DNA from 2 places in the Pseudomonas sp. LBUM1647 genome. Region 2 is predicted to be linked to the other one. Evidence: riboswitches for the same ligand, from Rfam matches in the RefSeq annotation. Region 2 holds a riboswitch; the other holds the start of a gene.
The links. A riboswitch is a leader RNA that binds a small molecule or an ion and turns the genes downstream of it on or off. The one in region 2 is predicted to bind cobalamin.
Positions count from the first base shown of each region.

Region 1: it holds a riboswitch for cobalamin, as region 2 does, so the genes downstream of both, cobO (cob(I)yrinic acid a,c-diamide adenosyltransferase) here and cobW (cobalamin biosynthesis protein CobW) in region 2, are expected to answer to the same signal.

Region 1 covers NZ_CP166809.1:5,030,411-5,037,702, forward strand. Annotated here, with positions in the region: gene cobD (threonine-phosphate decarboxylase CobD) at 1-24, opposite strand, end outside; gene cbiB (adenosylcobinamide-phosphate synthase CbiB) at 17-925, opposite strand; gene bluB (5,6-dimethylbenzimidazole synthase) at 922-1,572, opposite strand; gene ACA059_RS23060 (cobyrinic acid a,c-diamide synthase CobB) at 1,569-2,906, opposite strand; gene cobO (cob(I)yrinic acid a,c-diamide adenosyltransferase) at 2,903-3,514, opposite strand; cobalamin riboswitch at 3,596-3,826, opposite strand; gene ACA059_RS23070 (hypothetical protein) at 3,981-4,565, shown strand; gene ACA059_RS23075 (PQQ-dependent sugar dehydrogenase) at 4,634-5,947, shown strand; gene ACA059_RS23080 (O-methyltransferase) at 6,040-6,693, opposite strand; gene ACA059_RS23085 (C40 family peptidase) at 6,709-7,245, opposite strand.
Region 2 covers NZ_CP166809.1:3,970,661-3,977,952, reverse strand. Annotated here, with positions in the region: gene nfuA (Fe-S biogenesis protein NfuA) at 1-556, shown strand, start outside; gene cobM (precorrin-4 C(11)-methyltransferase) at 805-1,551, opposite strand; gene ACA059_RS18070 (cobalamin biosynthesis protein) at 1,635-2,048, opposite strand; gene ACA059_RS18065 (CbtA family protein) at 2,045-2,752, opposite strand; gene ACA059_RS18060 (CbtB domain-containing protein) at 2,764-2,955, opposite strand; cobalamin riboswitch at 3,077-3,305, opposite strand; cobalamin riboswitch at 3,574-3,788, shown strand; gene cobW (cobalamin biosynthesis protein CobW) at 3,889-4,950, shown strand; gene cobN (cobaltochelatase subunit CobN) at 4,954-7,292, shown strand, end outside.

The DNA.
Region 1 (7,292 bases), 1.1 Mb from region 2:
TAACCGACCACCGTGCTCAAGCATAGAATTCAGCTCCCACGCAGAGAATCAGCAGCCATAACCATACCCCGCGCTGGACCAATTGCCAGCCTCGGTCGATGGAGTCGGCGTCCGCCGGCACGCCTTCGCCCAATGGCGGACGCTGATGCAGTTCACCGTGATAAATCGCCGCCCCGCCCAACTCGACACCGAGCGCACCGGCACCGGCCGCCATCACCGGGCCGGCATTCGGGCTGTCCCAGGTCGGGCCCTGAGTACGCCAGCACCTCAGCGACAGCCGGGTTTTGCCCAGCAGCGCGTAGGTCAGCGCCACCAGGCGTGCAGGAATATAGTTGAGGACGTCGTCGATCTTTGCCGCCGCCCAGCCGAAACGTTCGAAGCGTTCGTTGCGATAACCCCACATCGCATCCAGCGTGTTGCTCAAACGGTAGAGCACCACACCGGGCGCACCGGCGACAGCAAACCAGAAGAGCGCAGCGAATACCGCGTCGCTGCCGTTCTCCAGCACTGATTCTGTAGCGGCGCGGGCGACTTCAGTTTTGTCCAGTTCGCTGGTCTGGCGGCTGACCAGATAACTGACACGTTTGCGCGCCTCGTCCAGATCATCGCTGCGCAGCGCCTTGGCCACCGGCTCGACGTGTTCACCGAGGCTGCGCATGCCGAGGGCGCAATAGAGCACGAGAATCTCGACGATCCAGCCGACATAAGGCGCCCAGGAAAACGCCGTGGCCAGCAGGGTCAGCGGCAACACTGCAATCACCCAGGCAGTCACGCCATGGCTGCGCCAGCCGCGACCTTCACCATTGAAACGTTGCTCGATGCGGTCGGCAAAACGGCCGAACGCCACCAGCGGATGCCAGCGTTTGGGTTCACCCAGCAGCGCATCCAGCGCAACCGCGGCGACACTCAACAACGCCACACTCATTGACTCACTCCCCAATAATTTTCATACAGCAACTCACTGAGCGGACGCGCCTGCGCCCAGCCTTCGAGTACCAGCATCGGCGCCGGATAGAATTCCTTGACCGGCCCCAGGCAAAGAACGGCCAAGGGCTTGGCTCCGGCGGGTAAACCCAGCAGGTCGGCCAGCGCTTGCGGCTCGAACAGCGAGACCCAGCCCATGCCCAACCCTTCAGCGCGGGAGGCCAGCCAGAGGTTCTGGATCGCGCAGGACAACGAGGCCATATCCATTTCCGGCATCGTGCGGCGGCCGAAGATATGACGCTCGCGATCGTCCATCAGCGCAGCGACCAGCACCTCAGCGCAGTCGTTGATGCCTTCGACTTTGAGCTTCATGAATTCGTCGGTGCGCTCGCCGAGGGCTTCGGCGGTGCGGATGCGTTCTTCTTCCACCAGTGACTGGATCTTGCCGCGCAGGGCTCGATCGCTGATGCGGATGAACCGCCAGGGCTGCATCAGGCCGACACTCGGCGCCTGATGAGCGGCTTCGAGCAGGCGCCGCAGCAACTCGGGCTCGACGGTGCCGCCGCTGAAATGACGCATGTCGCGGCGTTCGCCGATGGCTCGATAAACTGCTTCGCGTTCGGCCTCGGAAAATGCGTTGTCGGTCATGGCCTCTTCGCGAGCAAGCTCGCTCCCACAGGGTTTTGGTCAGGCGCAAATAGCGCGGCAACCGCCGATGGATTGGAGGGGAAGTAAAAGTGCACGTAGGACGCGGTCATCCGCCCTTCACGATAAACCGCCTCTGCCCCTCGCCCACCGTTAGGGCTCAGGCCACGAGCAATCGGCTCAAGCTCGGTGCTGGTCAGCGAGTGGTGATAGGTGTGGCCGCGCAACGAACCTTCCGGCAACTCCACCGCTTGCAATGCCAGCGCGGCCAGACGCTTTTGCATCACCGCATCACCGGCCAGCAAGCCGACCAGTTCAGCACGAGTACCTTCGACATCCGTCAAAGAATCGAGCAAATAAAGCATGCCACCGCACTCGGCCAACAACGGTTTACCCGCCGCATGGTGAGCGCGAATGGCGGCCAGCATCGTGGTGTTCTGTGACAGCGCCACATGGTGCAATTCGGGATAACCACCCGGCAGATAAAGACTGTCTGCCTCCGGCAATTGCGTGTCACGGATCGGCGAGAAAAACAGCAACTCGGCGCCCATGGCTCGCAGCAAATCCAGGCTCGCGCCGTAGGTGAAGGCGAACGCTTCGTCACGGGCCACGGCAATTCGAACGCCGGCCAACAGAGGCTCGACAGCGATCACATCAGGAGCGGCGAATTCCACCGCTGGTGGCAGCGCGACCTCGCAACTGCTGGCCAGTGCATCGGCCGCCGCATCGAGGCGCAGATCGAGATCGTTCAACTCACTGGCCTGAACCAGACCCAAATGGCGACTCGGCAATTCGATCCCGGTTTCCCGGGACAAAGCGCCGTACCAGCGCAAACCTTCAGTGAGGCTGCCTTCCAGTAATTGCGCGTGACGCAGGGTGCCGACGCGGTTGGCCAACACACCGGCAAACGGCAAGTCCGGCTGATAACGCGCCAGCCCCAGGGCCAGTGCGCCAAAGGTCTGGGCCATGGCAGTGCCGTCGATCACACCGAGCACCGGCACACCGAAGTGTCGCGCCAGATCAGCGCTGGACGGCGTACCGTCGAACAGACCCATGACGCCTTCGATGAGGATCAGATCGGCTTCGCCGGCGGCTTCCCACAACAGACGACGACTTTCCTGCTCGCCGACCATCCACATGTCCAGTTGATACACCGGCGCACCGCTGGCGCGCTCGAGAATCATCGGGTCGAGAAAATCCGGGCCGCATTTGAACACGCGAACCTTGCGTCCTTGATTGCGATGCAAACGGGCCAGCGCGGCGGTGACGGTGGTCTTGCCCTGACCGGAAGCCGGCGCGGCAATCAATACCGCCGGGCAATGACGTGGTTGACTCACAATTCGACGCCTTTTTGCGCTTTGATCCCGGCCTGGAACGCGTGCTTGATCACGCCCATTTCGGTGACGGTATCGGCCAGTTCGATCATCTCCGGCTTGGCGCCACGACCGGTGACCACCACGTGCTGCATCGGCGGACGGGCCTGCAAGTCGCTGAGCACTTGATCGAGATCCAGATAACCGTGCTTGAGCGCAATGTTCAATTCATCCAGCACCACCAGGCCGATCGACGGATCACGCAGCAATTCGCGGGACACCGCCCACGCGGCTTCAGCGGCGGCGATATCACGCTGGCGATCCTGGGTTTCCCAGGTGAAGCCCTCGCCCATCACATGAAAACGCACCTGCTCCGGGAAGCGCCGGAAGAACAGTTCTTCGCCGGTGCTGCTGCGCCCTTTAATGAACTGCACCACGCCACACTGCATGCCGTGGCCCATGGACCGGGCGAGCATGCCGAAGGCCGAGCTGCTTTTGCCTTTGCCGTTGCCGGTCAGCACCAGCAGCAGGCCGCATTCATTCGGCGAATTGGCGATGCGTTCATCGATCACGGCTTTTTTGCGCAGCATGCGCGCCAGATGACGTTCGTCACGATCGGGGGTATCAGTCATGGGGGAGCTCTCCGTTGAGGCTGGATAACGGCGGGCAGGCACAAGAATAGACGGCAAGAAGCCTGGCATCGCCCACCGTGATGCCGCTGGATGGATCAGGCCGGTCTCCGGGCTCATGAGCGGCGTTGGCCTGACTGCGCGCCTTCCCATGTCATACGACACAGTGGCTCAAGGCGCAGCCTTCACTCATTTACCGTTGCGGGGGCAGCGCCGGGATCATGACTCTTCGTCGCTTGAAGATAGTCACTCACCGGCTTCCCTGTTTCACTCTGTCGACCAAGGTCACAGAGCACCTGAAACAAGCCGCGAAGGTTAGAGGGTTGGGGATGGAGCGTCAATTGAAGACGGGCGGCCTGCGAGCGAATAACTGCCGTCGATCAATTATCTGACGCCAATCTTGTGCCACACTCTCAGCAGTGATATCAAAGAGCCATAAACTCACAACACAATAACAAGGGTGAGCCATATGCAAGGCATGATCATCAGCAATCCGAAGCTGGAATTCCTGCGCCCGGTGCTGGAACGCTGGTTTGACTGTATCGACCGCTACAACGCCGTGCGCGGCGATAACGACACGCCTTACTGGTTCGACGAAAAAGCCAACCTGAGCCTGCTTTCCGCCGCGGCCTGGATGGCGGAAATGGTTACGCTGCAACAAACACCGACCCGTAAACAGACTGAAGAAGGCGAACGCAATGGCCGCGCCGACCTGTTTATCGCGACCAGCGAAGAGCGCGCGTACCTTCAAGCCACTCAACGCTGGCCACGCGTCAACAGCCTGAACCTGACTCAAGCTTTGCAAGACATCACCAGCGACGCCAAGCGCATCAGCTACGCCAGCGACCTGAAACTCGGCTGCCTGTTCGTTGCACCGCAAAAAGCCCAACAAAGCGCTACTCCGGAAGAACTCCAGGACATGGTCGACGACCTGCAAAAGGAACACACCTGCGCGGTAGCCTGGTACTTCCCCTATGCCTATCGCAAGTTGCGCAACGAAGCCGGCAACTATCACCCCGGCATAGCCGTGCTGTTCAAAGAAGCCCGCGGCTGACCGGTTGAACCATCGCGCACCTGCGCTTCTCTATTGATTAGGTCAATGCATTCATAGGGAAGATCAGCATGCGCAAGCCTCAGCTCGTTCTCGTCATCGCGCTCGCCGGAGGGCTCGCCGCCTGTGGTGAAACCTCCAGCCTGCAAGTCTCCGACGGCACCGGCCCGTCACCCAAGCTGCCAGAACCGAACAAGACCCTGATCCCGACGGTGAACATCGCCCCGGCGATCGGCTGGCCGGACGGTGCGAAACCCATCGCCGCGACAGGGACTCAGGTGGCGGCATTTGCCGAAGGCCTCGATCACCCGCGCTGGCTTTACGTGTTGCCCAATGGCGACGTGCTGGTGGCCGAAACCAACGCACCACCCAAACCCGATGACGGCAAAGGCGTTCGTGGTTGGGTCATGGGCAAAGTCATGGGCCGTGCCGGCGCCAGCGTACCGAGCCCGAACCGCATCACGCTGCTGCGGGACAAGGACCACGACGGCATCGCTGAAACCCGCACGGTGTTCCTGGAAAACCTCAACTCACCCTTTGGCATGACCCTGGTCGGCAATGACCTGTACGTCGCCGACACGGACCGCTTGCTGCGCTTCCACTACGAAAACGGCGAGACGGCGATCAAGTCAGAGCCGATGAAGGTGATCGACCTGCCGGGCGGCACGCTGAATCACCACTGGACCAAAAACGTCATCGCCAGCAAGGACGGTAGCAAGCTGTACGTCACGGTAGGCTCCAACAGCAACGTTGCGGAAAACGGCATGGACAAGGAAGAAGGTCGCGCGGCGATCTGGGAAGTGGATCGCGCCACCGGCAACCATCGGATCTTCGCCTCGGGGATTCGTAATCCAAACGGGCTAGCCTGGGAACCTCAGAGCGGCGCACTGTGGACGGCGGTCAACGAGCGCGACGAAATCGGCAGCGATCTGGTGCCGGACTACATCACTTCAGTGAAGGACGGCGGGTTCTACGGCTGGCCTTACAGTTATTACGGTCAGCACGTCGACATCCGCGTCGAGCCGCAAAACCCCGACCTGGTGGCCAAGGCCATTGCGCCGGACTACGCGGTCGGCCCGCATACCGCCTCGTTGGGCCTGACATTCGCTGAAGGCAACAGACTGCCGGCGCAATTCAAGGAAGGCGCATTCATCGGCCAGCACGGCTCATGGAACCGTAAACCGCACAGTGGCTACAAAGTGATTTTTGTACCGTTCAGCGCAGGGAAACCGACCGGGCAGCCGGTGGATGTACTCACTGGTTTCCTCAACAACGAGGAAAAAGCCATGGGCCGGCCGGTAGGTGTAGTGATTGATCAGCAGGGTGATTTGTTGGTGGCGGATGACGTGGGCAACAAGGTGTGGCGCGTGTCGGCGGCCAAGTAAAAGTCAAAAGACGCAGCCTTCGGCAGCTCCTACAGGGTGTACACCATCCACTGTAGGAGCTGCCGAAGGCTGCGATCTTTTTCAATAGGCGCCTAGCGCTTACGGCACAGGGTTAATCCATCTCCCAACGGCAACAACGACAGGTCCACACGCGAGTCATCCTTCAAGGCACGATTGAGCGCCTGGATGGCTCGGGTGTCTTCGCTCTCGGGATTGTCCTCAAGCACCCGTCCGCTCCACAGCGTGTTATCAAACACCGCCAGACCGCCGACGCGCAGCAGACGCAATGCGTGCTCCAGATAGCGTGGGTAGTTGGCTTTGTCGGCGTCGATGAAGATCAGGTCGAATGACTCTTGCTGATCCAGCTGAGCCAGGGTTTCCAGCGCGGGCGCCAGACGCAGATCGATCCGCTCGGCAAGCCCCGCTTCCTGCCAGTAACGGCGCGCGGTGGCGTTGTAGTCGCCGGGAATGTCACAGCAGATCAGCGAACCGTCATCCGGCAATGCAGCTGCCATGCACAACGCGCTGTAACCGGTAAAGGTGCCCACTTCCAGCAGACGCTTGGCACCGGTGAGTTTCACCAATAGCGCGAGGAACTGACCTTGCTCGGGTGCCACCTGCCAGCGAGCCATGGGCAGCGCCTGGGTTTCGTCACGCAAACGCTTGAGCAGCGGCGTTTCGCGCAGGGAAACGTCGAGCAGGTATTGATACAGGGAATCGTCGAGATTGAGTGTGCGAGCGGTCATGACAACCTCTGCCATTTAGGGGTTGCGTGCCAAGTGCTCAGGTTGCAAGACGCGCTTGGCACTCAGATAGGCTTTCTGCCAGTAAGCTTTGGACAAGCTGTCGAGCTTCACCGTGCCGCCGGTGGCCGGTGCATGGACGAAGCGACCTTCGCCGACGTAGATCCCGGCGTGGCTGACCTGAGAACCGCCATTGGTGGCGAAGAAGATCAGGTCACCGGTTTGCAGGCCTTCCTTGCCCACACTGGCCGCCTGCATGCTGATCATCTCGCGCGTGGTACGTGGCAGGGAAATGCCGGCAACGTCACGGTAGACATAACCGATCAGCCCGCTGCAATCGAAACCCGAATCCGGCGTGTTGCCACCCCAGCGATACGGTGTGCCCACCAGGCCGAGCGCGCGGAACAATACGTCTTCTGCCTCAGGGGAGAATGCTTGGGAGGAGCTGAAAACAATGGGAGCGCGAACCACCGGCGCAGGTGGCGGTGTACGGCTGGCGCAGGCGCTGAGCAGCGCTGCGAAGAACATGATTGCGAGGCGGGCCGACGTCGACATATGCAGAGCATCCTGATCTGGCTGCGGCTTTTTCTGCAGGGGGCGCA
Region 2 (7,292 bases):
CCACGATTATCTGGCTGATCTGCTCTCCAAGCAGAACACCCCAGGCATCGGCATCCGCGTCTTTATCACCCAGCCTGGCACCCAGTACGCCGAAACCTGCATTGCTTATTGCAAGCCGGGCGAAGAAAAACCTGAAGACACGGCGCTGGGGCTCAAAAGCTTCACCGCTTACATCGACTCGTTCAGCGAAGCTTTCCTGGACGATGCGGTAGTCGACTACGCCACAGACCGTATGGGCGGCCAGCTCACCATCAAGGCGCCAAACGCCAAAGTACCGATGGTCAGCGCCGACAGTCCGGTCAACGAGCGTATCAACTATTACCTGCAAACCGAGATCAACCCGGGGCTGGCCAGCCACGGCGGTCAGGTCAGCCTGATCGATGTGGTCGAAGACGGCATCGCCGTGCTGAAGTTCGGCGGCGGTTGCCAGGGCTGCGGCCAGGCAGACGTCACCCTTCGCGAAGGCATCGAGCGCACGTTGCTCGAGCGCATTCCCGAGCTCAAGGGCGTTCGTGACGTCACCGACCACACGCAGAAAGAAAACGCCTACTACTAAGTAAGGTGTTCGCTGCAGACATAAAAAAACGGCGCCCCGTGAGCGTCGTTTTTTTATGGGTGATAGATAACCAGTGAGTGAAGGGATTTACCTGTGGCGAGGGGATTTATCCCCGTTCGGCGGCGAAGCCGTCGCTAAACCTGCTTGCTGGGTATGCCTGAAAGAATGCAGAGGGTCCGCTTCGCGGCCCAACGGGGATAAATCCCCTCGCCACAGGTAAATCCCTTCACCACAGGGTTGTGCTTGGCTCAGGGTCGGAAGAGATGCGCATGCCCGGCGCGATACAGCGACGACTCACTGAAGTGATCACTGCCCAAAACCCGGCCCACCAAAATCAACGCCGTGCGCCGAAACCCCTTGGCTTCAACCTTCTCGGCAATATCCGCCAACGTCCCCACCACCCAATCCTGATCCGGCCAGCTCGCCCGGTGAATCACCGCGATCGGGCAATCCGCGCCGTAATGCGGCAGCAATTCGGCCAAGATCTTCTCCAGATGATTGACCCCCAGATGAATCGCCATGGTCGCCCCGTGCTGCGCCAGGCTGCCAAGCTCTTCGCCGGCGGGCATCGCGGTTTTGTCGGCATAGCGGGTCAGGATCACGCTTTGCGACACGTCCGGTAACGTCAGTTCCGCACCCAACAGTGCCGCGCAGGCCGCCGTGGCCGTGACGCCGGGAATGATTTCAAACGGGATGTCGAGTTCGCGCAGGTAGCGAATCTGCTCGCCAATCGCGCCATAAAGACTCGGATCGCCGGAGTGCACCCGGGCCACGTCCTGGCCCTTGGCATGGGCAGTCTTGAACAGTTCGATGATCTGTTCCAGGTGCAGTTCGGCGCTGTTGACCACCTGTTCGGCGCGATGGCCTTCCAGTACGGCGGCGGGCACCAGGGAGCCGGCATAGATGATCACCGGGCAGCTGCGAATCAGCCGTTGGCCTTTGACGGTGATCAGTTCCGGGTCGCCGGGACCTGCGCCAATGAAGTAGACAGTCATCGTCGGTTCCTGTGAGAAAAAGGGGCTGGGCAAGGCTTCAGATGAAGATTGCTCATGATCAAAGACGGGGATTATCGGGGATTTTAGGCGGCGCCGGCCAATGCCAAGGTGGCCTGGGCATATTTTTGTCGTGAAATCAGTAATTTTGCCGGTGCCTGGGCCAGGTGTTCAGCCAGGGCCAGGGCGGCACTTTCCGCGACGCCGTAGCAGCCGGTGCGTTCGAACGCGATGTCCGAGCGATGGCTGAGTTGCGGTTGATAGCCGGCCAGTTGTTCGCTGCTGAAGTACATCAGTGGGAGTGCGAGTTGTTCGGCTAATTCGATCAAGCCCGGTTCTTCGCGCTTCAGGTCGATGCTGGCCAGGGCCTTGATCTGGTGAAGTTCGATTTTATGAGCCTGTAACGCCTGATCGAGCAGCGCCCGCAGCGTGCTGACGGGGCAGCCGCGCTGGCAGCCCAGGCCGACCACTAAAGTCGGCGCTGCGCTGACATCAGTCATGCGTGGTATTGACCATCGCTTTTGCGGCGGAACAACCAGGCACTGATCAGGCCCAGGGCCAGCCAGAATGCCACGTTGGTCAGCTGCGAAGCGATTTTGAACTGAGCTTCCAGGGCTTCCGGAGCCAGCATCGAGTGGACTTCCGGTTGTGGTGCGCCGATCACGTGAGGAACGGCCAGAATTGCCACGCCGAGCACTTTCATCAGCCAGTGACGGCTGAACACGATCAATGCGATGCCGACCGCGGTGGAGGCAGCCGTGCCTATCCACCACATCTGCCGTTGCGCCAAATCAGCGGCGGCAGTGCCCGGCAGCTCAGGCGGCAGACCGAGGGTCGGTGCCAGCACGAACGTCGCGTAACCGGCCAGGCCCCAAAGCAGGCCTTGGGAGGTTTTGGTCGGTGCGCGCAAGGTGTAAAGACCGGCCAGCATCAGCGCGAAACCGACCGCTACCACCAGGTTGCCGCCGGTAGTGGACAGCACGCGCTGCCAGCCATCTTCCGGTTCCCAGGCTTCGGCGTCGTGGGTGTGAGCGGCGACAGCACCCGCGGCGTGTTCGTGGACTTCAACAGCAGCCGGCTCGGATTTTTCGTAAGTCTCGGCCTGCAAAATCAGCGGAGCCACCCAGAAACTTTGTAGCAGGGTCAGCAAAAGGGCGGCCAGCAGCCCGGTGAAACCTGCGGTTTGCGCGATACGCTTGATCATGTCGGCAGGTCTCAATGACACGGGAATGCAGAGCTGTGGCGGGTATCGTGAGCGGCGTTGTGCACCGCTTCGATGTGCGAGAAACCGGCGAAATACACAAGGCATGCGCCAAGGATCGACGCGCACACGGCGGCGGTCAGGCGTTGAGTCAGGGTATTGGTGGTGCTGGCTGTCGTGTGGCCGGTGCTGCTGATGATCGACATGGCGCTTCCCTCTGGTCTGTCAGCGGGTGATATAGAGCGCATGGAAGACCCCTGCGAGTCGGGCACGCAGAGGTTCAAACAGCGCCCGCCCACCGCGGGTTTGTTATTCAGTGATCGTAATGGTCACTTTGTGTTGCGGGCCGGTCTCCGGGCTCACGAGGGGCGCTGGCTTTCGCCTTGACCTGCAAGCATCACCTTCCCATGCCGAACTGCTGGCACAGTGGATCTGACGCTTCGCTCGCTTACCGTTGCGGGGGCAGCACCGGACTGACATGACTTTAGAGTAAAGCACATGATTCACCGGTTTCCCGTTTCACCCTGTGAAGGGCACCCGTAACAAGGCGTGTAGGAGAGCATGGGCGGGGGTTGGGCGTCAATTGGCATGGGTTCTCATCTCGATACCTAGGTGGATACCTGTGGTGAGGGGATTATTGTGGCGAGGGGATTTATCCCCGTTGGGCTGCGAAGCGGCCCCTGCATTCTTTCAGCCACACCGAGTTGTCAGAATCTACGACGGCTTCGCCGCCGGACGGGGATAAATCCCCTCGCCACAGGCAAGCCCCCTCACCACAGGTATCGCAATCAACTTGCGGACATTGACCCGCCCCCACACGATGCGTAGCCTTGCGCTTTCGAGGTTCTTCGGCGTTTGCCGAAGCTAAGAAGGGAACGCGGTCGATGCCGCGGCTGCCCCCGCAACTGTGAACGGTGATGTTCGCTGCCACGCCACTGCAAACCCTGTGCAACGGGTTCGCGGGAAGGCGCAGCGAATGCCAGGCCCACAAGCCTGGCACACCGTCAGCCAGGAGACCTGCCTCGACACAGATTCTCACTACAACCGGGCGGGGTGATCCGGTGGCGAACTCTTCCGCGCGCGCATCCGTCGCAGCGATTGTCGTCCCGTATGCCCGCCACCTTGCCAAAGGGCATCCGATGAAAACACTGGCCAAACTCCCCGTCACCATCGTTACCGGCTTCCTCGGCTCGGGCAAAACCACGTTGCTGCGGCACATGCTCGACAACGCTCAGGGCCGCCGCATTGCGGTGATCGTCAACGAGTTCGGCGAGCTGGGCATCGACGGCGAAATCCTCAAACAGTGCTCCATAGGTTGCACTGAAGAAGAAGCCAACGGCCGCGTCTACGAACTGGCCAACGGCTGCCTGTGCTGCACCGTTCAAGAAGAGTTCTTTCCGGTGATGCGCGAATTGGTCGCCCGTCGCGGCGACCTCGACCACATCCTCATCGAAACCTCGGGCCTGGCCCTGCCAAAACCGCTGGTGCAAGCCTTCCAGTGGCCGGAAATCCGTAGCGCCTGCACCGTTGACGCGGTCATCACCGTGGTCGACAGCCCAGCGGTCGCCGCCGGCACCTTCGCGGCTTTCCCGGACCAGGTCGATGCCCAGCGCAAACTCGACCCGAACCTGGACCACGAATCGCCGCTGCACGAACTGTTCGCCGACCAACTGGCCAGTGCCGACCTGGTGATCCTCAACAAGGCCGACCTGATCAGCCCTGAAGACCTGGCCCGTGTACGCCTTGAAGTCGCAGAAGAACTGCCGCCAGCGGTGAAAGTCATCGAAGCCAGCAGCGGTCGCGTGCCACTGGACGTGCTGATCGGCCTCGGCGCCGGCTCTGAAGAACACATCGACAGCCGTCACAGCCATCACGATCACCACCATGAAGGCGAAGACGATCACGACCACGATGCCTTCGACTCCATCTCCATCGAACTGCCGCAAGCCGACGAAAGCCTGCTGCTGGACGCGTTGACTCAACTGGTGGTCCAGCACGGCATCCTTCGCGTCAAAGGTTTCGCGGCGATTCCGAACAAGCCGATGCGCTTGCTGATCCAGGGCGTGGGCACACGTTTCGACAAGCACTTCGACCGTCAGTGGGGCGCCGACGAAGCGCGTACCACGCGCCTGGTATTGATCGGTCAGGAGCTGGACGCCACTCTGCTTGAAGCGCAATTGCGCGCTGCGCTCAGCGTTTAAGCCATGCACCTGCTCAGGACCCAGCCCGGCGGTTTCGTGTCGGATGACAACATTGCCGACCTTGGACAAACCCCCGCCGAACTGGTGATCCTCTGCAGCGGCGACTCAAGCCTCGCGCTGCTCGCCGAAGCGGCGCAGCAGTTGCCCGACGATTACCCGAGTGTGCGCCTGGCCAATCCGATGCAGGTGCAGAATCACGCGTCGGTCGACTTGTATGTCGACGAAGTGCTGCGCCATGCCAAGGTGATTCTGATATCGCTCCACGGTGGCATCGCCTATTGGCGTTACGGCGTCGAGCGTCTGGTGGAGTTGTCACAGCGCGGCGTGCAGCTGATTCTGGTGCCCGGCGATGACCGCCCGGACCCGGAACTCAGCGAGCTGAGCACGGTGGGCGCGGAAGACCGCGATCGGCTCTGGCAGTTTCTGCGTCAGGGCGGCATGGGCAATGCCCTGGATTTTTTTCGCTGCCTCGCCAATCGTTGGCTGGACCGCGACTACGCCTGGGCCGAGCCGCAAACCCTGCCACGCACGGCGATTTACCACCCGCAAAAAAGCCCCGCTGAACTGAAGGATTGGCAAGCCGACTGGCAGGCCGATCAACCGGTGGCAGCGGTGCTGTTTTACCGCTCGCATTTGCAGGCGGCGAACACCGGTTTCATCGATATTTTCTGCCAGCGTTTGCAGGCCGCGGGGTTGAACCCGTTGCCGATTGCGCTGGCCAGTTTGAAAGAGCCCGGTTGCCTGACGGTGGTCGAGGACCTGTTGGACGAAGTCGAGGCCGGCGTAATTCTCAACACCACTGGTTTCGCACAATCCAGCCCTGAAGCGCCGCATTTGCGGCCGTTTCGCCGCAACATCCCGGTGATTCAGGCGATTTGCGCCCAGGACAACGAACCCGGTTGGCGCGCCAGCGAACAAGGCCTCGGTCCGCGTGATCTGGCGATGCACATCGCGCTGCCGGAACTGGATGGGCGGATCATCAGCCGACCGATCAGCTTCAAAGACCTGGCCTGGCGCAGCGAGCGCAGTCAATCCGATGTGGTCTGCTATCGGCCACAACCGGAGCGCATGGATTTTGTCGCCGAACTGGCGCGGCGCTGGATTGATCTGGCGCGAGTGCCCAACGCTGAAAAACGCATCGCCCTGATCCTCGCCAACTACCCGACCCGCGACGGTCGCATCGGCAATGGTGTCGGCCTCGACACTCCGGCCGCGGCGCTGAACATCCTGCGTGCGCTGCATAAAGAAGGTTATCCGCTGCCGGCCGAGTTGCCTGATAGCGGCACCGCGTTGATCCAGCAATTACTCGGTGGCGTCAGCAACGACCTCGACACCCTCAACCAGCGTCCGTGTCAGCAAAGCCTCGCGCTGGACGACTACAACCTGATGTTCAACGCCTTGCCCGAATCCAACCGCCACGCCGTACTGGAACGCTGGGGCTCGCCCGAAAGCGATCCGATGTTCCGTGGCGGACGAATGATGATCGCCGGGCTGCGCTTTGGCCTGACCTTCGTCGGCATCCAACCGGCGCGCGGTTATCAGGTTGATCCAAGCGCGGTGTATCACGACCCGGACCTGGTGCCGCCTCACGGTTACCTGGCGTTCTATTTCTGGTTGCGCAACACCTATGGCGCCCACGGTGTGATCCACGTCGGCAAGCACGGCAACCTCGAATGGTTGCCGGGCAAAGGCGTCGGGCTGTCTGAGCATTGCTGGCCGGATGCGCTGCTCGGTCCGTTGCCGAACATCTATCCGTTCATCGTCAACGATCCGGGCGAGGGCGCCCAGGCCAAGCGCCGTACGCAGGCGGTGATCATCGATCACCTGATGCCGCCGCTGACCCGCGCCGAAACCTACGGTCCGTTGCGCAACCTCGAATTACTCGCCGATGAGTATTACGAAGCGCAATTGCTCGATCCGCGCCGAGCCCGGGAATTGCAGCGCGACATCCTGCAACTGGTGCGCGAGACGCACATCGACCGCGAACTGCAACTGGACGAAAAACTCGACAGTGATGCCGATGCGGCGATCTGGTTGCCGCGTCTGGACACCTATTTGTGCGACTTGAAAGAGTCGCAGATCCGCGACGGTCTGCATGTGTTTGGCGAGTCGCCGACCGGGCGCTTGCGCATCGACACGTTGTTGGCGTTGTTGCGCATTCCGCGTGGCGATGGGCGTGGTGCGCAATCGAGTCTGCTGCGGGCCTTGGCCAAGGCATTCACGTTGGGCTTCGATCCGCTGGATTGTGCGCTTGCTGAGCCTTGGATCGGGCCGCGTCCGATCGAACTGCTATCCCTCACCGATGAAGTCTGGCGCACAGCGGGTGATGCCCGCGAACGTCT